Regions from separate parts of the Staphylococcus saprophyticus subsp. saprophyticus ATCC 15305 genome, predicted to be linked through region 2. Evidence: predicted binding sites of a transcription regulator. Region 2 holds the regulator's gene; each other region holds the start of a gene.
What was found. The regulator Rex, encoded in region 2, represses fermentation and respiration genes when NADH is low (regulators of the CRP and FNR family bind a similar motif). The targets are predictions, from matches to a motif close to TTGTGAAATATTTCACAA.

Region 1 (5,968 bases), 910 kb from region 2:
ACTAGCTTTAATTTCTACTATAGAATGCTCATCTGCAAGTTCTAAATAATCAAGAACACTGGCACTTGCTACATTATGTGCGATTCTTCTCCCCATGTCTCTTTCTGGGTGTACTACCGTGTCAGCACCAATTTTATTTAAAATTTTAGCGTGATAATCATTTTGAGCTTTTGCTGTAACTTTTTTCACACCTAATTCTTTTAAGATTAATGTTGTTAAGGTACTCGATTGAATATTTTCACCAATTGCAACGATCACATGATCAAAATTTCTCATGCCCAGACTCTTCATAACTGCCTCGTCTGTAGTGTCAGCAACTACAGCATGTGTTGCAATATCACTATATTCATTCACACGTGCTTCATTCATATCAATTGCCATTACATCCATATCAAGCGCATTTAATTCTCTTACAATACTACCGCCAAATCGGCCTAAACCAATTACAACATACTCTTTATCCATGTGTGTCCTCCAATTTAAAAATCGTGGCATGACCATTCTAAACAACACCACATAAGTATTATTTAGAACAATCATAACCACATTTGAAAATCTTCTATTTTTTGCCTTCCACATATTTTTTGTCGAAAACAAATAATCTTAATATTAATATTAACGATGGAATCAGTAAAAGTAAACCTAAAATAAAAGCAATGATTAACGCAATTGCCATACTACTATTTACTACGTGTTCATTTATACGAATGAACGGATAAAGTAAATATGGTAATTTACTTGCACCATATCCGAAAAATGCAAATCCCATTTGTAAAATGACTAATATAAATGCGTAACCATGTCCTTTTTTCATTAATGTTAAGACCATTGCACCAATAAAACAAATAAAGCTTAACAAGAATATCCACCAATAATTAGATACTGCATTGATGAAGTGTGCTTCATTTTGTAAACGCAATGATAAAAATACAAATAATGAAATTGCTATCATTGGTGGGCCCCAAATTAAGAACCAATATCTTAATAAGTTATACGCTGGTTTATCTTTTGCTTTCGAAGCATAATATGTTAAGAAACCTGAAGATATATACAGAACTGAGATAATCGCTAAGAATACGACTGACCAAGAGTATGGACTTAATAATAACTCTGTCCAATTTAAATCCAAATTATTTTCTGTTCCAGTGATATATCCACCTTCTGAAATCGTTAATGTCGTAGCAAGTGATGCTGGTATTAATAAACCAGCGATACCATACATTGCTAACCAAACTAATTTACTATCTGGGCCATAATTTTCAAAGGCATAAAATGCACCTCTAATAGACAGTAATATTAAAGCGATAGAGGCTGGCAATAGTAACACTGTTCCAAAATACATTGCAGTGTCAGGGAAAAAACCTACCACACCAACAAAGAAGAATACAAAGAAAACATTTGTCACTTCCCAAACTGGGTTTAAATAACGTGCTATTAAATGATTTATTTTCTTATCTTGCTTTGTAATTTTGGCATGTAATGTAAAGAAACCTGCACCAAAATCTATGGATGCAATAATGATGTAACAGAATAAGAAAATCCAAAGTACGGAAATGCCAATATATGCGAATATCATTATGCATCACCTCTTTCTGAAGCTAGTGCTTCAACTTCTTTATAAGCTGGTTTCTCTTTAAACATACGAATTAATACATAAGCAGAGGTAACCATTAACACAAGGTATAACAAGCCGAATAGAATTGTAACTAGGGTTAATCCTCCTGCTTGTGTCGCAGCATCTGCTACTTTAAGATAACCACGAACAATCCATGGCTGACGACCTTGCTCTGTTAAGAACCAACCAAACTCGATTGCTAGCATAGCCGCTGGACCAGTCAATAGTACACCATATAACATAGGTTTTGAATGTGTAAATTTCCGCAGTTTTTTAAATATAAGTGTAAGTACATATGCACCGGAAACGACTAAACAAAATACCCCCATCGAAACCATGAGATCAAAGTAATAATGTACAATCATTGGTGGTTGTAAATCTTTTGGAAATTCATCCAGACCTTTAACTTCTGTATTAGTATTATTATCAGCTAAAAAGCTAAGGAGACCAGGAATTTTAATTGCGCCATTTACTTCTTGCGTTTTTTCATCTAAGGAACCAAATAAAACTAAATCTGCATGTGATTCCGTATCAAAGTGCCATTCATAAGCTGCTAATTTCTCTGGTTGCTCTTGATGTAAGAACTTAGCAGATAAGTCACCTGCTAACATAGATCCTAATGTAAAAACAACACCTAAGATCATAGTTAGTTTTAGTGCTTTTTTATGATATTCTGTATCTTTTTTAAATTTATTTTTGAGTAATTTGAAAGCAGCGATAGCCGCTAATACAAACGCCATTGTCATAAGTGCAGTTGCAACCACATGGAATGATCTAATTAAAAACGAATCATTAAACATTGCTGCTAATGGTTCTACATTAACCATTTTGCCATTTTTCATTTCAAATCCAGCAGGTGTATTCATAAATGAGTTAACGGCAGTAATAAAGAACGCCGAGAATGATCCACCAAGGATAACTGGTATACTAATTAAAAAGTGCGTCCATTTTCCTTTAAAACGATCCCATGTATATAGATATATACTCAAGAATATCGCTTCAAAGAAGAAAGCAAATGTTTCCATAAATAATGGTAATGCTATAACATGTCCACCCATTTGCATAAATGTTGGCCATAGTAATGACAACTGTAGACCTATAATTGTACCTGTCACGACACCTACAGCTACTGTTATCGTATAACCTTTGGACCATCTTTTGGCTAATGTTGTGTATAGTGGATTATTTTTCTTAATACCAATAAATTCGGCAACAGCGAACATGACTGGCATCCCCACACCAATTGTTGCAAAAATTATATGCACTGCGAGTGTCATCGCAGTTAAAAACCGTGCTAATTCAACTGAATCCATAATATCACCTTTTTTATTTATTTGTGACAAAAATCACAACGTCTTTCCATTATAAACCGGTGTACATATTTTTTAAATTTATTTCTCTCAAAATAAAGTGACAAATTAATGTCTAATTTCATACAATTTAAAAGACTTGAAATATATTCTAAAGTCTCTTATATTATAGTAAATTGAATAAAGAAAGGATAAACCGATTATGAACGAGATTATCATATACACACAAAATGATTGTCCACCTTGTACTTTCATCAAAAACTACTTAGCTGACAATGATGTCGCATATCGTGAAAAAAATATCAGTAATACACAATATAGAAATGAAATGATTGATTATGATGCATTTGCAACACCTTTTATTTTATTAAATGGTGAACCAATGCACCAAATTGACATGGATAAAATAAATAGCACATTAAATATTAAATAAGCGATGCATTCTCAAAGTTAACAATTTAATTATGTTGTAAAGTTAATTAAGTACTAATTATAAAGTAACGTATTTTGTAACTTTTTACAAAATTAAAAATTAATCATTCGTGTTTCTTTAGCCATTTCTAAATAGAATTTATTAATATTAAACACTCTATGCAAACCCTCCAGCCTTTAAATTCACTTTCCAAACATAAAAAACGCCAATTTCTATTTAATTACAATAGAAATCGGCGTTTTTAGTTAATCTCAGATGTTTATATCCAAGACATATCTTTATTTTTTAATAAGTACTCATTTTATTTAGCGTATTGATTTACTAAATCTTGAACTTCTTCAGAAGTAGCACAATCAATTGCTCTTTGAGCTAATTCTTCCATTTCATTTTGACTTAAACCTTTGATTTGACGACGTGCTTTAAGTACTGAGGTAGCACTCATTGAGAACTCATCTAATCCTAAGCCTAATAACAATGGAATTGCAATTTCATCGCCAGCCATTTCTCCACACATACCAGTCCATTTACCTTCTTTATGAGAAGCTTCTATTACTTGTTTTACTAAACGTAATATTGAAGGATTATATGGTTGATACAAGTAAGAAACACGTTCTGACATTCTATCAGCAGCCATTGTATATTGAATTAAATCATTCGTTCCTATACTGAAGAAATCAACTTCTTTAGCAAATACATCTGCCAACGCAGCAGTAGAAGGAATTTCTACCATAATACCAAGTTCGATATCATCAGAAACTTCAATGCCTTCATTTGTTAAGTTATCTTTTTCTTCAAGTAACAATGCTTTAGCATCACGGAACTCTTGGATTGTAGCTACCATAGGGAACATGATATTCAATTTACCAAAAGCAGATGCACGTAATAATGCACGCAACTGTGGTCTGAAAATATCAGGTTGATCTAGGCATAAACGGATAGCACGGTAACCTAAGAAAGGATTCATTTCTTCAGGTAAATTCAGATAAGGTAGTTCTTTATCTCCACCAATATCTAAAGTACGTACAACAACGCGTTTATCTTCCATCGTTTCTAATACTTTTTTATAAGCTTCGAACTGCTCATCTTCAGTTGGCATTTCGTCTCTACCCATATATAAAAATTCAGTACGGTATAATCCAATGCCCTCTGCACCATTTTCAATTACACCTTTTAAATCATTCGGTGTACCGATATTGGCAGTAAGTTCAGCGTGTCTACCATCAATTGTAGTTGTCTCTTCATCGCGTAATTTTTGTAATTCTTGCTTGTCTTCAAAGAAACGTTCACGCTTGTTTTGATAAGCAATGACTTCATCTTCAGTAGGATCAATGATGACTTCACCTGTTAAACCGTCAACAATAATCATGTCACCTTGTTTAACTTCTTGAGTAATAGATTTAGTACCTACAACTGCAGCAATTTCTAATGAGCGACTCATAATTGCTGAATGTGAAGTTCTACCACCTATATTAGTTACAAATCCTTGTACAAATTCTTTATTTAATTGAGCAGTATCTGAAGGTGTTAAATCGTTACCGATTATAACAACGCTTTCATCAATCATACTAGGATTTGGTAATTCTACACCTAAAATATGTGCTAACACACGTTTTGAAACATCGCGGATATCAGCAGCACGTTCTTTCATATATTCATTATCCATTGATTCAAAAATAGTAATGAATTGTCCAGTTACATCAGATAATGCAGTTGGTGCGTTAACTTGTTCATTCTTAATTTTTTCTTCGATTGGTTGAATTAATTCAGGATCATCTAAAACAAGTAAATGCGCATCAAAAATTGCTGCTTTATCAGCACCTAAATTTTGTTCAGCATTATTTCTAATTTTAGTTAATTCAACTTTGGATGTTTGAATAGCATTATTGAACTTTGCAATCTCAGCATCTACATCTGACACTTTTTCGCTATCAAATGATAAATCTGGTTCAACTAATAAGTATGCTTTAGCTATAGCTACACCGTCAGATGCAGCTATACCATTTATATAATTAGACATAATTATTTAGTTAATCCTTCTTTAGATAAAATGTCAGTGATTGCTTCAATTGCATCTTTTTCATCGCTACCGTCAGCGTAGATTGTAATTTCAGCATCTTTACCTACACCTAAACTCATAACACCCATGATTGATTTCAAGTTAACTTTTTTACCGTTATATTCTAATTGAATATCAGAATCAAATTTTGAGGCAGTTTGAACAAGCATTGTCGCTGGACGAGCGTGAATACCTGTTTCGTCGATAATTACATATGATTTTTGTTCCATAAAATGATTTCTCCTTCGTATAGTTAGAATCGTTGGTTTATTATAAAACCTAGCATAGTTTTATATAATAACATTACCAAATTATTATTATAAATTCAATTCGTTGCACCCATGACATGACAATATTCAGAGAATTTTAGCTAATTTGTGAAAACGCTATAGTTTTAAACAAGTTCTTTCACAACTTTTTCACATTTTTGAATATGTTCATCTCCAATTTTTTTCATAAAGTAATAACTAATTGATGCTGAAATAGCCTGCCCCACAACCGGGAACCATTTCGTTTGTTTCGCAGCTACACGTTTTGCAACATCTCTAACGACA
Region 2 (5,968 bases):
TTGGATAATTAATTTCTGGTAAGCCCATCCAACCAATGAGTATACGCTGTCCTTGTTCATCTAAAAATGTTTGTGGCGCATAAAAATCAAATCCATGATCTAACTCATGAAAATCACCATGATTCATAGTTAATTGATTCATATCATATTGTCCCATGATGTAGCCTGATTGATAAATATTTCTAAACTGATCCCCTTCAGCGTCAATACCTTGTGGACAGAATAATAACATATCATATCCATTTAAATTGAAATAATCTGGACATTCCCACATAAAACCAAAATCATCTAAATTTGTTTGTATTTCACCTTGGAATTCCCAATTAACAATATCTGAGGATCGATATTGTAAAATACGACCTTGCTTGTCAATATTTTGTGCAGCAATTACAGCATAATATGTACCATCTTTTTCATAAACTTTCGGGTCTCTAAAGTGTTGCGTGTAACCAAAAGGTGGTGCTGAAATGACAGGCTTTGGAAATTTTTTTATTTCTCCATTCTTTGTCATTTTTGCTATCTGTTGGGTAGAAATTCGATGCCAATCTTCATCGCGATGATTCGCAGTATACATATAATATAAATGCTGGTTATATTCAAATGCACTACCACTATATACACCATGACTATCGTCGTTTGTATCTGGTTTGAGTGTTGGTCCTACTGCATTAAAATGAATAAGATCTTTACTCGTATATGTATACCAATATTTTAGTCCATGCACTGGTCCTAATGGGAACCACTGATGTGATATATAATAATTACCATTAAAATATATCAATCCATTTGGATCATTAAGTAAACCTGATTTAGGTTGTATATGAAAAGTTTGTCTGTATTTAGATTGATTAACACGTTCTGTTAATTCAGCTAAATATTGTTGATCTGCGTCTTCATATTTTTGATAACGTGCTTCCTTTGTCCACTCTACCATTTCGAGCTTCCTCCTAGTTTCAAGTAATTCATTGTCATTTTTGGTACCGGTTCCATTTATTCATATTTATAATATCATGTTTCGTTTAATTTTTAAACGAATGGTCAATTTCAATAGTGATTTGTTTTTCTACGTCTTTATGTTGTATTAATTGATTTAATTTTTCCATAGCAACTTCTCCTGCATAATCAAAAGCATATCTCACCGTATGTATAGATGGCGAAACAATTTTTGTAACTGGATCTCCACCAAAACCAACGATATATTTAGACATATGATGTTCCGAATTATATTTATGAACAGCTAAAGCTATCGAATCAGTCGCCCCTACGATGGCATCAAAATGTGGATATTTTTGTAATACGCTAGCTACGTCTGGTTTGGCTTCTTGATAGTTAAAAGATGTTATCGAAATACTGGGCTCAATACCATGAACTTTAAGTCCATCGATAAATCCTTGCTTTCTATAGATACCTACAGCCGTATCTGTCTCCGTAACACCAAAGAATTGAATATCCTTATAGCCCTGTTTTCCCAGTGTATCTCCAACAAGATAACCAGCTTGATAATCATCGTGAACAATACAATGTAATTGTTCATGAGTTTGACCAACAATGATCACAGGTACATTGATTTTATGAATCACTTCTAAATGTTTATCTGTAATATCTGTGGCCATAAAGATAATCCCGTCCACTTTACTTCTGTAAAAAGTCTCTAGTGCATCTAGTTCTAAATCTGAATTCAAATTGGTGTAATTAAGCAATAGCCTATAATTTTGTTTATCGCATATCGTTTTAACACCTTTAATCGTTTCATCAACTGCAAACGAATTCATTCTTGGTATGATAGCGCCTATCATATTTGTACGATGTGCTCTTAAGCTTTGTGCGAATTGATTCGGCTGATAATCATGTTCTTGTATGATTTTATCTAATTTTTCTTTTGTTTTCATACTTACCGAGCCATCATTTAAATATCTAGAAACTGTACTTTTAGAGACACCGGCTAGTTTTGCTATATCATCAATATTTTTCATAGTTTCTCACTCTCATTACTTCACTATTATGAACAATATCAATTCTATCATAATGGAATCGCTTTAAATACTATTTAAATTAAAAACCAATTTGCTTCAATCAAGGTATACTACCTTAGATTAAACAAATTGGTTTAATGTATATTTAAGCTTTTTGAATTGTAATCGTCCATGAAGCATCGTCTAATTGTTCGTAATTCGTTACGGGGTAACCTTGCTCTGCTGCCCAGTTAGGTAATGCTTCTGTTGCTTGTGTACAATCGAAGTCAATTTTTAATTCTTCACCATTGTCTAATGTATTCATTTTCTTTTGTGCTTCTATTAATGGAAATGGACAAACCATTCCAACTGTACCTAATTCATGTACCATATCGTATTACCTCCATTTTAATTATGATGTTTGCGTTTGTGATGAAACTTTCGTGTTTGAAGTTTGGCTTTGTGCTTTTTTCATTGGTCTAATAAATACAAAATAACTCATTGTCCATGCGCCTAATATCATTGAAGCAAGTGCAATCCAGCCTTTCCATGACATTGTCGCTGTCTCAACTAAACCATTCCCTATAGAGCAACCACCTGCTACAGATGCACCAAATCCCATTAACACACCGCCTATAATACTATTGCGTATTGTTTTTTTATCCGGTAATCTCCATTTAAACTCTTTAGCACCTTTAGCCGCAATATAAGAGCCAAAGAATATACCTAGAACCAGGAAGACACCCCAGTCCAATAATTTCAAGTCACCCGTTACAAAAAATTGTACCAAGTTTGCAGAAGGTGTTGTAATACCTAAACCATACATTCTACCAGTTGATTCACTCACCGGCCATGCGAGCAATGCGATAAGTCCTACTGCGATTGCTGCCACAAATGGGTGGTATTTTTTCTCAAATAAATAATGACGTATACCTGTGAATTTTTGCTTTAGTTTAGGTACTGCAAATTTTGGTTTACGTAATGTTTTTACTACGAAGAATAAAGTGATTACTATGAGTACAATTACGAAAACCCAGGTTGGAATACCTGTTGTTTGTGACATACTCGTATTTACATTAGTAGGTTTATTTAAACCGTTCATTAATGGTAGTAATAAACCAAATTTTGTTGCGGCGGAAGTAAATGCATAAGCAATTAACGCCATCCAACTACCGATTAGTCCTTCACCAGCTCTATACCATGTTCCTGTAGCACAGCCACCTGCCATAATAATACCTAATCCAAAAATAAATGATCCAATCACTGTACCAATGATAGGATATGTTGACTCTGGTATTTCAACTAATCTTGTTGAAGTTAATAGCAATAAGCCAATACTTTGTACAGAAATCGCAATTAATAAGGCGTAAAACATTTTGTTACTCTTTTGAATATACATATCCCTGAATCCACCAGCTAGACAAAATCGTGTTCGCTGCATAACAAACCCCAATAGAGCGCCTACGACCAGTCCACTGATAATTAACCATGTCATATCATAACCTCTTTCCCGATAAAATCAATAAGATTAATAATATTAGATTTCGTATAAAATTTCAACCTTACAGTTTCACGAAAATTTATTTTAAAAATCAGCTGGCTTTTAAAATAATTAACAACTCGAAGACAAATAAAAAACTAGCTTTCCATAAATACTTTGTCCACATGGTTATCACATGCCGTATTTATCAAAAACTAGTTCATTACATTTTATTTATGACTATAATTCTTCATAAAGAATAATAAAGATTGCAGTTCTATACCCAAATCAATGTGATGTACTTGTACATCGGATGGCGTTTGTACACGACTAGGCGTAAAGTTCAATATACCTTTAACGCCTGCTTTCACTAATGTATCAGCAACCTTCTGAGCCGCTTCCTCAGGCGTTGTCAGAATAACGACATCTATCTGTTCATGCGATAGTATGTCTGTAATTTTTTCAAATGGACTAACTGTCACTTTCCCTATTTGTGTACCAATGACCTCTTCTCGAATATCAAATGCTTCTGTTATTGTCATTTCATCATGTATTGAGAAGTTATATGTTAATAATGCTTTACCTAAGTTCCCTACACCTACAATTGCAATCTTAATTTCATCGTTTTCGCTTATTTCGTTTTTAAAAAAATGTAATAAGCTATCTATATTATAGCCGTAGCCCTTTTTACCTAATTCACCAAAATATGAAAAATCCCTACGTATCGTTGCAGAATCAATGTTTAAGCCTTCACTAATTGCTTTTGAATTAACTCTGTCTATACCTTTTGATTTTAATGTATTGACGAATCTATAATATAACGGTAAACGTTTCAATGTAGCACGAGGAATCTTTTCGCTTTGATTAGCCAAGATCATGTCCCCCTATTTCAATGTCTAATACTGTATAATCTTATAATCACTACAACATTATACATGAATGCATCATAAAAATAAACAATGATAGTTTTAACCACAGCGTGAATACTGTAGAATGATAATTGAATAGAGAGGTGCAAATCGGATGATATTATTACAACTTAATGATTTAACAAAGTCATTCGACGGTGAAGATATTTTTAACAATGTGGATTTCGAAGTCAAAACGGGCGAACGTATTGGAATTGTCGGACGTAATGGAGCTGGAAAATCAACATTAATGAAAATAATCGCTGGCGTCGAAGGGTATGATAGTGGTTATGTATCTAAAAGTAAAAATTTAAAACTTGGTTACTTAACACAACAAATGACCTTAGACACAAATCAAACTGTATTTGAAGAAATGTCTAAGCCATTTGAAGCAATGAAAAAATTAGAACTAGAAATGAAAAAAGAAACGGATTGGCTTGCACAACATGCCAATGAATACGATACAGAAGCATATAAAATACATATTGATCGTTATGAGTCATTATCAAACACATTTGAAAAACAAGATGGCTATCAATATGAAAGTAAAATTAAAACGGTGCTACATGGCTTAAACTTCACTGAATCAGATTTTAATAGACCCATTAATGATTTTAGTGGTGGTCAAAAGACCCGACTATCTTTAGCGCAAATGTTACTAAGTGAACCAGATTTATTATTACTCGATGAGCCTACCAACCATTTAGACATGGAAACAACTCAATGGCTAGAAAGTTATTTGAATTATTTTAACGGGGCCATTGTAATCATCAGTCACGATAGATACTTCTTAGATAAAATTGTCACTCAAATATATGATGTAGCACTCGGTGATGTACAACACTATGTAGGAAACTATGCACAATTCATAGAACAACGAGATAAGTATTACGAAAAGCGCATGCAAGCCTATGAAAGTCAACAAGCTGAAATCAAACGCTTAGAAACATTCGTAGAAAAAAACATTGCGCGTGCCTCTACGACTGGGATGGCAAAAAGTCGTCGCAAAAAGTTAGATAAAATCGATCGCATTAATAAACCTATGATTGATGCTAAAAGTACAAATATTCAATTTGATTTCGACCGTAATACAGGTAATGACGTATTCCATATAAAAAATCTAGAGATTGGGTACAATACACCTATTACAAAAGGGATTAACATCGAAGTTACAAAGGGTGATCATATCGCTATTATTGGCCCGAATGGTATAGGTAAATCAACTTTAATTAAAACCATCGCTGGTCTACATGATCAATTAGGCGGCGAAGTCACAACGGGTGCCAATTTAAAAATAGGTTACTATGATCAAAAGCAAGCTGAATTTAAATCAAATAAAACGATCTTAGATTATTTATGGGATCAATACCCTACTATGAATGAAAAAGATATCAGAGCTGTTTTAGGTCGTTTCCTATTCGTTCAAGAAGATGTAAAAAAAATTATTAATGATTTATCTGGTGGAGAAAAAGCACGACTGCAACTCGCTTTATTAATGTTAGAACGTAATAATGTACTCATATTAGATGAGCCTACCAACCATCTAGATATTGATTCTAAAGAGATGTTAGAACAAGCTTTGGATAATTTTAAGGGCACAATTCTTTTTGTTTCACATGACCGTTATT
Region 3 (5,968 bases), 160 kb from region 2:
AAGTAATAATCCGAAAAAATTTGAAAGTTTAGAATCATATGGCATTCATATTGCGAAGAGAATTGAACTCATCGTACCAACCAATGCATACAATCAGGATTATATGGATACAAAAAAAGAAAAAATGGGTCACTTAATATAGGAGGTAATGAACAATGAATTTTGAAGGTAAATTAGTAGGTTCAGATTTAAAAGTAGCGATTGTTGTAAGTAGATTTAATGATTTTATTACTAATCGATTATTAGATGGTGCAAAAGATACATTAATTAGACATGAAGTACCGGAAGCTAATATCGATGTAGCATACGTACCAGGAGCATTTGAAATTCCTTTAGTAGCTAAAAAATTAGCTAAGAAAAATGATTATGATGCAGTTATCACTCTAGGTTGTGTTATTAGAGGATCAACGTCTCATTACGATTACGTTTGTAACGAAGTAGCCAAGGGTGTTTCAAAAGCGAATGATGTTACTGATACGCCAGTCATATTTGGTATTTTAACTACAGAAAATATTGAACAAGCAGTAGAACGTGCAGGTACGAAAGCAGGTAATAAAGGTGCAGAAGCAGCAGTAAGTGCGATAGAAATGGCTAATTTATTAAGAGAAATATAAAGTTAAACTTGTCTAATGCTTATCAATTTTAAATATCGTATCGTTTTTCAATTATATTAAATTAGTAGAACGCCAAAGACATGACAGCTTTGGCGTTCTTTGTTTTTATAATAAATTCAATGACTATCTAAATTAGAATTCGGATATGTAAATCTTTTTAAACATCATTGAACTTAAAATTTGTGCTCGTATGATTACTTAGATGTAGTGTTTAAAAAGTGAATTGTTTTAAAATAATTATTTATATATTGAACATTGAATTGATTATTTTTTAAGTACTCTATATAGTATTGAACCTGTAGCTACAACGCCAGCAAATATGCCAGCAATAGTGCCTACTTTTTTCAATATATCTGGTTTTAACAATTCTTTAAACATTAAATTCAAATTTTGTGGTCTTTCAGCTAATCTTCTCATAAAGTAACTGAACCAATCATCTCCATATGGCACATAAATGCAGAAATTGTTGCCTTCGCCGGCAATTTGTTCTGCTAAATCAGAGCGAAAGCCGTATAACATTTGAAATTCATAACGATCTTTATCAATTTTATTATCTTTAATAAATTGTTTGATTTGTGTAATGATTTTATCATCGTGTGTAGCGATAGAAGTAACGTTTTTAGCACTTAACAATCTTTTTTTAATTAAACGTATGTAGTTTTCGTCGATTTCTTCTTTTGTTTGAAAAGCGATAACTTCATTTTCTTTATATGCACCTTTAACCATGCGTAATCTTAGTTCAGGATATTTATCTATGAGCGCATCGGCTTTATATAAATATGCTTGAATGACTGTACCAACATTTTTAAATTCACCTTTTAATCGATCTAATACTTGAGTGATATCAAACAAGCTATCATACTTTTCAGTATCGATATTAATATGCATATTATCAAATTCATTTGCTTTCAATAATATTTCTCGTAAATTACGGTAAGCAAGATCTATATCAAACTCTGAACCTAGTTGGCTTAATTTCACAGACATATGTCCAGCTAAACTATGATTATAAATGGCATACATGACTTCCAAAATTTGATCTTTAGCTTGGATAGCTTCACCTTCAGTTACGACAAACTCTCCAAGACAATCAACAGTCACTGTAATTCCCTTGTTGTTTAAACGTTCAATTGTGTCTATCAAGTATTTAATCGTATTACCCGCAACGACTTTATTCGCCCCAAACATGGGTCCTACTTCCTTGGCAGTCTTATTTAAAAACGAATTATTTGATAATCCGATAAAGAAATCTTTCACAATTGGCATATTAATTCCTCCCATTCCGCTTATAGCTATGTTTCAATAATAGTGTAGCATGAATCTAATAGTAATGAAATCGTTTACAATAAAATATGTTACACTTTAAATTTCAATATACACTCATGAGATATGTATTGAACAGAAATAAGAAATTTATTGTGGGAAATAAATTTAGTTTTATGTTTATTTAATATGTTTAAAATGGAAAAAGCATAGCGTATTTTGATACAATAAGCGTAATGAATTTAAATGTAGAAGGGGAAGTATGGATTATGTGGAAATGGGAAACCGAAAATGAAGCAAAAGGTGTCGTAGTAATTGCACATAACATGCTTGAACATACTGGAAGATATGCATATGTGATTACGATGCTTCGCCGAAATGGATATCATGTTATTATGGGCGATTTGCCAGGACAAGGGCAAACATCACGTTCAAATAAAGGTCAAATTGATAATTTTGATGCATATCATGAGCATATACTTGAATGGATTAGAATCGCAAATGAATATAAAATTCCAACTTATGTCCTAGGTATAGGTCTTGGTGGTTTGATTGTCTTAAATTTATTAGAAAAAACAGAAGTGCCGATTGAAGGCCTGATGTTGCTTTCACCACTTTTAGAATTTAAGAAAAGTAATAAATCTAGAAAAGATAAAATTATTTCTAATATAGGTAAAATTGCGAAAGATACTCGATTTAAAGTTGGTATTACAGTTGAAGATTTAACAAGAAACGAAGAAGTTATAGAAGAGACGAATAAAGATCAATTGATGTTAAATAAAGTAACTTACTACTGGTATAAACAGATTATTGAAATTATGAAAGAGACAGTCAACCATTTAAAAGATGTAAAATCATTGCCGTTATTATTAATGTACGGTACAGAAGATAGAGTTGCAGATATAAGCGCAATGGATTTAATAAAAGATAAAATAATGACAGAAGAACTTTATTTTAAAGCGTGGGAAGGATTATATCATGAAATTCATAACGAGCCTGAACGTGATGAAGTCATGCGATATATTTTAGCGTTTTTAAATAATAGTGCAAGTAACAATGGATTTATAGTACATGATGAAAATGAAGTTTCATAGTACCTGAATACAATGATAATACAGTATGTGGCAAAAGCGGTGGATTTGTATCCTAATTTTAAAAAGATATGATTTCACCGTTTTTTATATTTGATTTTTATTGTAACTTATAATTAATATTTTTGTGAAATAAATCACAAATAACTATTGCAAACGCTCGGAGGAAATGATATATTTATATTGTGAAATAAATCACAATATAAATTATTAATATTCATGTGAGGAGCGTTCTGTGATGGAATATATAAAAAGTAATAAAGTTGTTTTAATTGGTGATGGTGCAGTTGGATCAAGTTATGCATTTGCATTAGTAGCTCAAGGTGTGGCAGATGAACTCGTTATTATAGATTTAGATGAAGACAAAGTGAAAGGTGATGTAATGGACTTAAACCATGCGGCACCGTATGGAGGTTCACCTGTTAAAATTAAAGCTGGTTCATATAAAGCATGTCACAATGCTGATTTAGTGGTGATTACTGCTGGAGCAGCTCAAAAACCAGGAGAAACGAGATTAGATTTAATTGAAAAGAATACAAAAATATTTAAATCGATTGTTTCTGAAGTTATGGCATCTGGATTTAATGGGATTTTCTTAGTAGCCACTAACCCTGTTGATGTACTTACCTATGTAACGCAACAAGTTTCTGGATTACCTAAAGAAAAAGTAATTGGATCAGGTACGATTTTAGATACGGCACGATTCAAATATGAATTAGCTGAAGAATTTGGCGTTTCTGATAGAAGTGTTCATGGACAAATCATTGGGGAACATGGAGACTCTGAACTAGCTGTTTGGTCACAAGCAAATATTGCAGGACAGCCATTATACCAATTGTTAATAGATGATCCTGAAAAACAACATAGAATAGAAGAAATATTTGTTAATACACGAGATGCAGCCTATGACATTATTCAAGCTAAAGGTGCAACATATTATGGCATTGCTATGGGATTAGTGCATATAACTAAAGCGATTTTAAATAATCAAAATGTAGTGCTTACCGTATCCAGTCGTTTAGAAGGTGAATATGGTCAAGAAGATGTCTATATAGGTGTCCCTACAAAAATTAACAGACAAGGTGCGGTAGAAGTTTTTGAAATACCGTTAAACGATGAAGAAAAAACTTTATTTACCCGTTCTGTTGGTATTTTGAAAGAAATGCAAAATAAAATATCTCATTTAATTGCATAATTCATAGTTTAAATTTAAACTGTATATAAGATTAATTTTATTAAAAATTCTAATATTTATTCAGTGTAGAATTTATTTTACAGTTATTGATGATTTTTTTGAAATTAATTTTACATGTTTAAACTTTATACTATGATTGGGGGATTACACTATGGGGAAGACATTTACTGAAAAAGTGGATGGCGTTTTGCAATTAGAATCTGTGTTGAAAGATATCGAGGATATTTTTGACAAAGTTCAAAAGCAATATAAAATGTCAAAAGAAGAAATTTTAATCCTTTTGACACTTTGGAAAGAAGGGTCAATGACTTTAAAAGAAATGGATGATTTTGTTCATATTAAATCATACAAACGTACACGTACGTACAATGATTTAGTTGAAAAAGCGTGGATTATTAAAGAAAGACCACAAAACGACGAACGTACAGTTATTATCCATTTTAATGAAGATTTAAAAGATCAAAGGGAAAGTCTTTTAAACTTTTTTAAAGAAGAAATTGATTCTAACTCATCTACTATTCAAAACAGTCTTAAATCTATCTTAAATCTATAGGAATTATGAATTTTACAGTGTAATTTACACAAAAAAGCTGCCAACAAAGTTTAAATACTTTTATTGGCAGCTTTTTTATTTTTAAAGCGTGTGCTTTAGGAAAACTAAATGATAGAATTTATCTTTTTTCTATCGCACAAATAAATGGTGGATTATTTTGTTGATTGATAAATTGATATTTTAGAATATGTGCTTTATTTTGATCGAATTGTTCCAAATAATCTAGAATAGCATCTCGCTCCAATTTGCCTTCATCATGGCCATGATAAATAACAAGAATAATGATGCCTTCTATGGATAAAATATTAAATATTGCATTTATGGCAGCAATTGTACTTTCGGCTTGTGTAACAATGGATTTATCTCCTTTTGGTAAATAACCTAAGTTAAAAATCGCTGCGTCAATTTTACCTTGTTGATAATTTGGAATATATGATTGGATATTTGCATGGCTATCTTGAACGATAGTGACATTGTTAAAATCATGAATCTTAAGTTGTGTCTGCTTAATAGCTTCATCTTGTATATCAAAAGCATAGACATTACCGTTAGGAACTTGTTGGGCAAGAAAATGTGTATCATTACCGTTACCGCATGTAGCATCGATCACGATACTGTCATCTGATACGTGTTGTTGAATTAATGTTCTAGCAAAAGGGAGAATGCGTTCAAGTTTCATGACTTAACTGTGCTTTCAAAATATTTCCCTTGGTATGAATCTCGGTGAGCAAGTTCATTATCAATTTCATTGAGAACTTCCCATTTGTTAACACTCCACATAGGACCTACCATTAAATCGATTGGACCATCACCGGTAATTCTATGAACGATCATTTCTTTTGGTATGATTTCTAACTGATCACACACTAATTTAGTGTATTCATCTTGTGACATAAATTCTAGCATGCCTTTATCATATTGCTTAACCATTGGCGTTCCTTTTAATAGGTGAAGTAAATGTATTTTTATACCTTGTACATCCATTTGAGCGACTTCTCGTGCAGTTTCCATCATCATATTATAATCTTCACCAGGTAAACCATTTATAATATGAGTACAAATGTTTATATTATGTTTGCGTAGTTTGGCAATACCTTCATAATAAGTTTTCATATCATGTGCGCGATTGATTAAATCAGATGTTTCTTGGTGTATTGTTTGAAGACCTAGTTCAACCCATAAATAAGTACGTTCATTCAATTCTGCTAAATACTCGACTACATCATCAGGTAAACAGTCTGGACGTGTACCT
Region 4 (5,968 bases), 930 kb from region 2:
CAGTAATTAAAGTAATGATAATCGCAAATAAAACTTTAAAGGTTTGTAAATTACCATCTTTACTTTCAGTTAAGTGCATGAACATTAATAATTGAACTGCAGCTTGTATAAAAGCAAAACCAAAGATGATGGTAATCTTAGCATTAAGTGCCATAGATGTGTATAAAGTTACAAATACAGCTAAGATCGTTAAAACGATTGAGGCGATAAAACCTACAGTATGTTTTACTATTGTATTCATCCGCTAAACACCATCCCTATCATATATACGGCAGTGAAGATGAAAATCCATACAACATCTAAAAAGTGCCAGTATAAACTAACTATAAATAATTTAGGAGCATTGTCTTTATTTAATCCGCGCATTGCTACTTGAATTAATAGGCAAATAATCCAAACAATACCTAATGACACGTGGGCACCATGTGTTCCTAATAGAATAAAGAAACTAGACCAATAAGAACCGATAGTTAGATTAACACCTTCATGTACGTAGTGCGCAAACTCATAAATCTCGAAGCCTACGAATACCATACCAAGTAATACAGTGATAATCATCCAAATCAGCATTAATTTTTCTTTTTCTTTTCTCATATAGTAAATTGCAATACCACATGTATAAGAACTAATTAATAATGCAAATGTCATAATTAAAACTAATGGTAATTCAAACAATTCAGTCGTCATTTTTCCAGCATAATCGCCACCGTGTTGAAGTGTTAATAATGTTGCGAATAACGTACCGAATAATGAGAATTCTGCTGTAAGGAATACCCAAAAGCCAAGTTTATTTAAATTACCTTCATGCGAACGTTGATCAATTGTGTTTGCATCATGACTCATGACTTACAGCCTCCCTTTCTTTTATACGTGCATCACGTAAACGTTTTTCAGTTTCAGCAACTTCAGACGCTGGTATATGATAACCATGGTCGATTTGGAAACTGCGGTAAACCATAGTTGCGAAGATACCAATTAAACAAATAATAGCTGGAACGAGTGTTTCAAAGATAAGGAAGAATCCACCAATAGTGAAGAGAATTCCCATCCAGAATCCAACAGGAGTATTATTTGGCATATGGATATCTGTATAGTTATGGTTGTCTAAATAATGACGACCATGTTCTTTCATATCTACAAATGTGTCATAGTCATTCCAGTCTGGTGTGATAGCAAAGTTGTATTTAGGTGGCATTGCTCCAGCAGTTGCCCATTCTAAAGTACGTCCTAAACCATCCCAGTTGTCGCCAGTTGCTTCACGTGGTGCTTTGAAGAAGCTGTATACGATACTTGCAACTAAGAACATAAATCCTAATGCCATTAATAGGGCACCGACAGTTGAGATTGCGTTTAGTAACCACCAACCATCTTCTGGCATATAAGTGTATAAACGACGTGGCATACCATCTAATCCAAGGATGAATTGTGGTATGAAACAAACGTTAAATCCGATCATGAATAACCAGAAACACCATTTGTTTAATGTTTCGTTTAACTTGAAGCCAGTCATCTTAGGCCACCAGAATATTAAAGCTCCAAGACAGGCAAATACTACACCAGCTACTAGCGTATAGTGGAAATGCGCTACTAAGAAGTAAGTATTATGATATTGATAATCTGCTGCCGCCATTGAAAGCATAACACCTGTTACCCCACCGATTAAGAAGTTCGGTATGAACCCTAATGCGAATAGCATTGGAGATTCGAAGGTAACACGCCCTTTATAAAGCGTGAACAACCAGTTAAAGATTTTAACACCAGTTGGTATACCAATTAACATGGTTGAAATTGAGAAGAATGAGTTAATTAATGCACCATTACCCATTGTGAAGAAATGGTGAACCCAAACTAAGAAACTTAAGAATGCGATACCTGCAGTCGCCCAGACCATGCTTTGATGTCCGAATAGGCGTTTACGTGCAAATGTCGGAATAATTTCAGAGTAGATACCGAATGCTGGCAAGATAACGATATACACTTCAGGGTGCCCCCATACCCAGAAGAAGTTAGCCCAAAGCATTGGCATACCACCATTTGCAACTGAGAAGAATGCTGTGTCGAAAATTCTATCAGTTGTAAATAGCGCTAATGTAACTGTTAATACTGGGAAAGCCAAGATAACGATTAATGCTGTAATGAAAGTCGTAACCGTAAACATTGGCATTTCCATAAATTTCATTGTTGGTGTTTTACATCTAAGTATAGTAACAAAGAAGTTAATACCAGTCATCAGTGTACCAATACCGGAAATTTGTATCGCTATTAAGTAATAGTTGACACCAGGTCCTGGACTGAATTCTCCTGCGAGTGGTGCGTAGTTTGTCCAACCAGCTGCAGGTGAGCCTCCGACTATAAATGAAAGGTTGAATAAAATCATACCTGAGAAGAATAACCAGAAACTTACGTTATTTAATACAGGGAATGCAACGTCACGCGCACCAATTTGTAGTGGTACGACAACATTCCATAAACCAAAGATGAAAGGCATAGCCATAAAGATAATCATTATTACGCCGTGCGTACTAAAGACTTCATTATAATGGTTTCCTTCTAAAAATGTATTGTCTGGAATGGCTAATTGCGTACGCATCATTAGCGCGTCAATACCACCACGTACGAACATTAATACCGCACAGATTAAGTACATTGCACCAATTTTTTTATGGTCAATAGATGTGAACCATTCTCTGTATAGATATTTCCATAATTTGAAATAGCTAATTACTGCGATTACGGCAATAACTGCGAAAGGAGCACCAATTTGTCCCATTGTTATCATCCAGTTACCTTGAACGAGTAATTGATCCCATGGAAAATTCATTAATGTCCACCTCCATTTTCATGGTCTTTTTTCTCAATTTTAGATGCTTTTTCATCTTTAGCACCTTCAGAGATTTTTTCCATTTCATCCATATTATGTGATTCTTCATCTTTGAATTCACTATCATATGGTTCATTATTGCCTAAAATCATGGCTTTCATTCCATGACGTTCGTAGTTAGCATTTGTGATTTCCGGCTTACGTGCAGGTTGATCTGGTTTATCTAACACATCTGCTGTACGTTCTTCTTCAGTGTTAAAGTTTGGATCTTTTTGAACGAAATTATAACGATCATAAGCATAGAAAATATACTCAGGGTCTGCTGCAGGATCAACAAATGCTAAATGCGTACCACTGAAAGTTAAATTTTTGTTTTCAGTAGTTGGTAAAAGTTGCTTATCAAATGTATCTTGATCCAATACTTTTTGTTTTTTGGCATCTTTTACCCAATCCTCGAATTTGCTTTGGCTTACTGAATTCACATCAAATGTCTGACGACTGAAGCCTTCACCATTGAAGTTTGAGTTACGTCCACGGAACGTACCTTCTTCACTAGCTGTTAAAGTCCAGTCCATAGTCATACCTGTCATCGCATATTTTTGACCACCTAATTGTGGAATCCAGAAACTTGTCATCATATCCATTGATTGGAGTTTGAAGACAACTGGGCGATCTTTCGGAATAGTTAAATGGTTAACTGTTTCGATTTTCTCTTCAGGATAACTAAAGAACCACTTATAACCAGCACTTGTAGCATAAACAACAAGTGGATCGTCTTCTTTCTGTGGTTTTTCCTCGTAATTATAAAGTGAATTAACTGTTGGAATAGCTAATGCAATTACAATAATTACTGGAATAATAAACCAAATTGTTTCTAATAAAGAATTGTGGTGCATCTTACCTGATTCATCAGTGTTTCCAATTCTATATTTATATAGAAAAACTGTGAATAGAATAAGTACAGCGGCAATAATAACAAGCATGAAGATAATTGAATACATAATCAAAAACTTCGAATCACTTGCCATCGGCCCTTTTGGGTTTAAAACTTCTACGTTAGAACAGCCACTAAGTAAAATTAGCGAGCCAAAGAGTAGAAGCAAAGACTTAAATTTTGACACTTTTTTGACCTCCTAATACTACAAATGTAGGGCTTAACATCAATTTTAAGATATTACGCAATATTTACAAGTGTTTGTGCGAAAAAAATATTGTAAAATTAAAAGAAACCCAACAAACTCAACGTCTGGTGGGCTTTCAAAGATTTGTTAAAATTATGTGTACATTTTGTGAAAAGTGTCATATTTAAGGCGAAAGGGTGATTTTATCAAAAAAGTAGTGATAAAGGTTATCATTTAGCTTGGTTTTTGCTATGTATGGAATTTTAATTTATTTAACTTCTATATAACGTATCGATTTACTTGATGCGCCGTTTGAATCTTCCACTTTATACTCAATTTTGTATTTTCCAGCTTGGTTGATATTAACATTACCATCAACTTTAATTTTATGTGTTAAATCGCCGTCTTCTTTATCGTATGCATGTACACCATTTAAAAGATTATATTCTTCACCTTTATCTATGATTGTATCATTCGTACCTTTAAGCTCTGGAATTGAATTGTCAGTGGCTTCTGCACTTAGGTTTGGGGATACAAGAGTTGCAGAAACGCCAATTGCTGATAACGATTGTATAAGTTTATTCATTTATTGACCTCCAAGAAGAGACTTTAATTGATTTATCTATACTATACTGTAATGCGCTGTGTATTACATCATACTATAGTCCTAATATACCTTATTTATTTAAATATAATTGTAATTTTTAGTTAAAATTAAGTAAAATGAACTTTTTGTGAATTTTATCACAAATTTGTTTTGAAATACAATAATTTGTAATAAAATAAAGTAGAAATGATAAATCTATATTTGAAGAAATGGAAGTGCTTATTATGTTGAATGAAAAAGAAAAAGCGATTATTAAAGAAACGGTTCCGGTATTGCAAGAAAGAGGGGTAGAAATCACATCGTTTTTCTATAATAGAATGTTTACACAGCACCCTGAATTAAAAAATATGTTTAATCAAACAAACCAAAAGAAAGGATTGCAATCAACGGCGTTAGCACAGAGTGTATTAGCTGCAGCGATGAATATTGATGATTTGACACGTATTTTACCAGTTGTGAAAGAAATTGCATTTAAACATTGTGCATTACAGGTGCCGCCAGCTGGTTATGATATTGTAGGTGAAAATTTATTAGCTGCCATCCAAAATGTTTTAAAATTATCGGATGATGATGCAATCTTAGACACTTGGGCTAAAGCATACGGAGAAATTGCTAAAGTATTTATTGAAGTTGAAAAAGATATTTATAAAACAATGGCATGGGATGGTTTCCAAGCATTTGTAATTAAAAATATAGAAACTGTAGCTACAGACATCAAAGCATTTACAGTTAAATCTGATGAAATAGACATGAGTAAATTTAAACCAGGTCAATATGTCACGGTCGATGTGAAGAGTGCGTCACTACCATACCGTGCTAAACGCCATTATTCAATTGTAGAAGGTGATAGTGAAACACTGACTTTTGCAGTTAAACATGATGTAACAACAACACATGAAGGGGAAGTGTCTACGATACTTCATAGTGAATACAAAGAAGGCGATACGATTCAATTATCAGCACCAGTAGGTCCGTTTTCCGTGGTCAACAGTGAGTCACCACAACTATTTATTGGATCCGGTATCGGGGTTACACCTTTAATTCCAATGTTTAATCAAGTGGCTAAGTCAGAAGCGCCAATTCAATTTATTCAAAATATTATTAATGATACAGATATACCATTCTCAAATAAACTAGAGGCAATAGCTGAAAGTAAAGAGAATAACGATTATATTATTTATGATAAGCATAAAATGGGTTATATGGATGCATCGTATTTGAATCAATTTATAACAAAAGATACTGAAATTTATGTTTGTGGTGGTGTTAATTTCCTTCAATCTATCATCACTACCTTAAAAGAAATGGAAGTTGATGAAACGAAAATTCATTTCGAATCGTTTATCCCTAAATTAAGTGTTGGTGTATAAAGTGTTATATGATTGAATGAAATAATATAAATTAACAAAAAACAAGACA

Region 1: the regulator Rex is predicted to act here: its motif matches at 2,950-2,967, upstream of SSP_RS08580 (cytochrome ubiquinol oxidase subunit I).
Region 3: the regulator Rex is predicted to act here: its motif matches at 3,094-3,111, upstream of SSP_RS05140 (L-lactate dehydrogenase).
Region 4: the regulator Rex is predicted to act here: its motif matches at 4,109-4,126, upstream of qoxA (cytochrome aa3 quinol oxidase subunit II).

Annotation. Positions count from the first base shown of each region.
Region 1 covers NC_007350.1:1,770,773-1,776,740, forward strand. Annotated here, with positions in the region: gene SSP_RS08570 (potassium channel family protein) at 1-465, opposite strand, end outside; gene SSP_RS08575 (cytochrome d ubiquinol oxidase subunit II) at 560-1,576, opposite strand; gene SSP_RS08580 (cytochrome ubiquinol oxidase subunit I) at 1,576-2,928, opposite strand; gene SSP_RS08585 (glutaredoxin family protein) at 3,128-3,358, shown strand; gene ptsP (phosphoenolpyruvate--protein phosphotransferase) at 3,660-5,375, opposite strand; gene SSP_RS08595 (phosphocarrier protein HPr) at 5,378-5,644, opposite strand; gene SSP_RS08600 (hypothetical protein) at 5,809-5,968, opposite strand, start outside.
Region 2 covers NC_007350.1:864,699-870,666, reverse strand. Annotated here, with positions in the region: gene SSP_RS04165 (sucrose-6-phosphate hydrolase) at 1-934, opposite strand, end outside; gene SSP_RS04160 (LacI family DNA-binding transcriptional regulator) at 1,020-1,973, opposite strand; gene SSP_RS04155 (sulfurtransferase TusA family protein) at 2,119-2,343, opposite strand; gene SSP_RS04150 (YeeE/YedE family protein) at 2,365-3,447, opposite strand; gene SSP_RS04145 (redox-sensing transcriptional repressor Rex) at 3,663-4,310, opposite strand; gene abc-f (ribosomal protection-like ABC-F family protein) at 4,456-5,968, shown strand, end outside.
Region 3 covers NC_007350.1:1,028,718-1,034,685, forward strand. Annotated here, with positions in the region: gene ribB (3,4-dihydroxy-2-butanone-4-phosphate synthase) at 1-142, shown strand, start outside; gene ribE (6,7-dimethyl-8-ribityllumazine synthase) at 156-614, shown strand; gene SSP_RS05130 (proline dehydrogenase family protein) at 879-1,880, opposite strand; gene SSP_RS05135 (alpha/beta fold hydrolase) at 2,147-2,971, shown strand; gene SSP_RS05140 (L-lactate dehydrogenase) at 3,207-4,163, shown strand; gene SSP_RS05145 (transcriptional regulator, SarA/Rot family) at 4,315-4,716, shown strand; gene SSP_RS05150 (tRNA (mnm(5)s(2)U34)-methyltransferase) at 4,835-5,395, opposite strand; gene SSP_RS05155 (TIGR01212 family radical SAM protein) at 5,392-5,968, opposite strand, start outside.
Region 4 covers NC_007350.1:1,796,164-1,802,131, reverse strand. Annotated here, with positions in the region: gene qoxD (cytochrome aa3 quinol oxidase subunit IV) at 1-241, opposite strand, end outside; gene qoxC (cytochrome aa3 quinol oxidase subunit III) at 238-843, opposite strand; gene qoxB (cytochrome aa3 quinol oxidase subunit I) at 833-2,821, opposite strand; gene qoxA (cytochrome aa3 quinol oxidase subunit II) at 2,821-3,942, opposite strand; gene SSP_RS08695 (DUF5011 domain-containing protein) at 4,211-4,528, opposite strand; gene SSP_RS08690 (globin domain-containing protein) at 4,774-5,919, shown strand.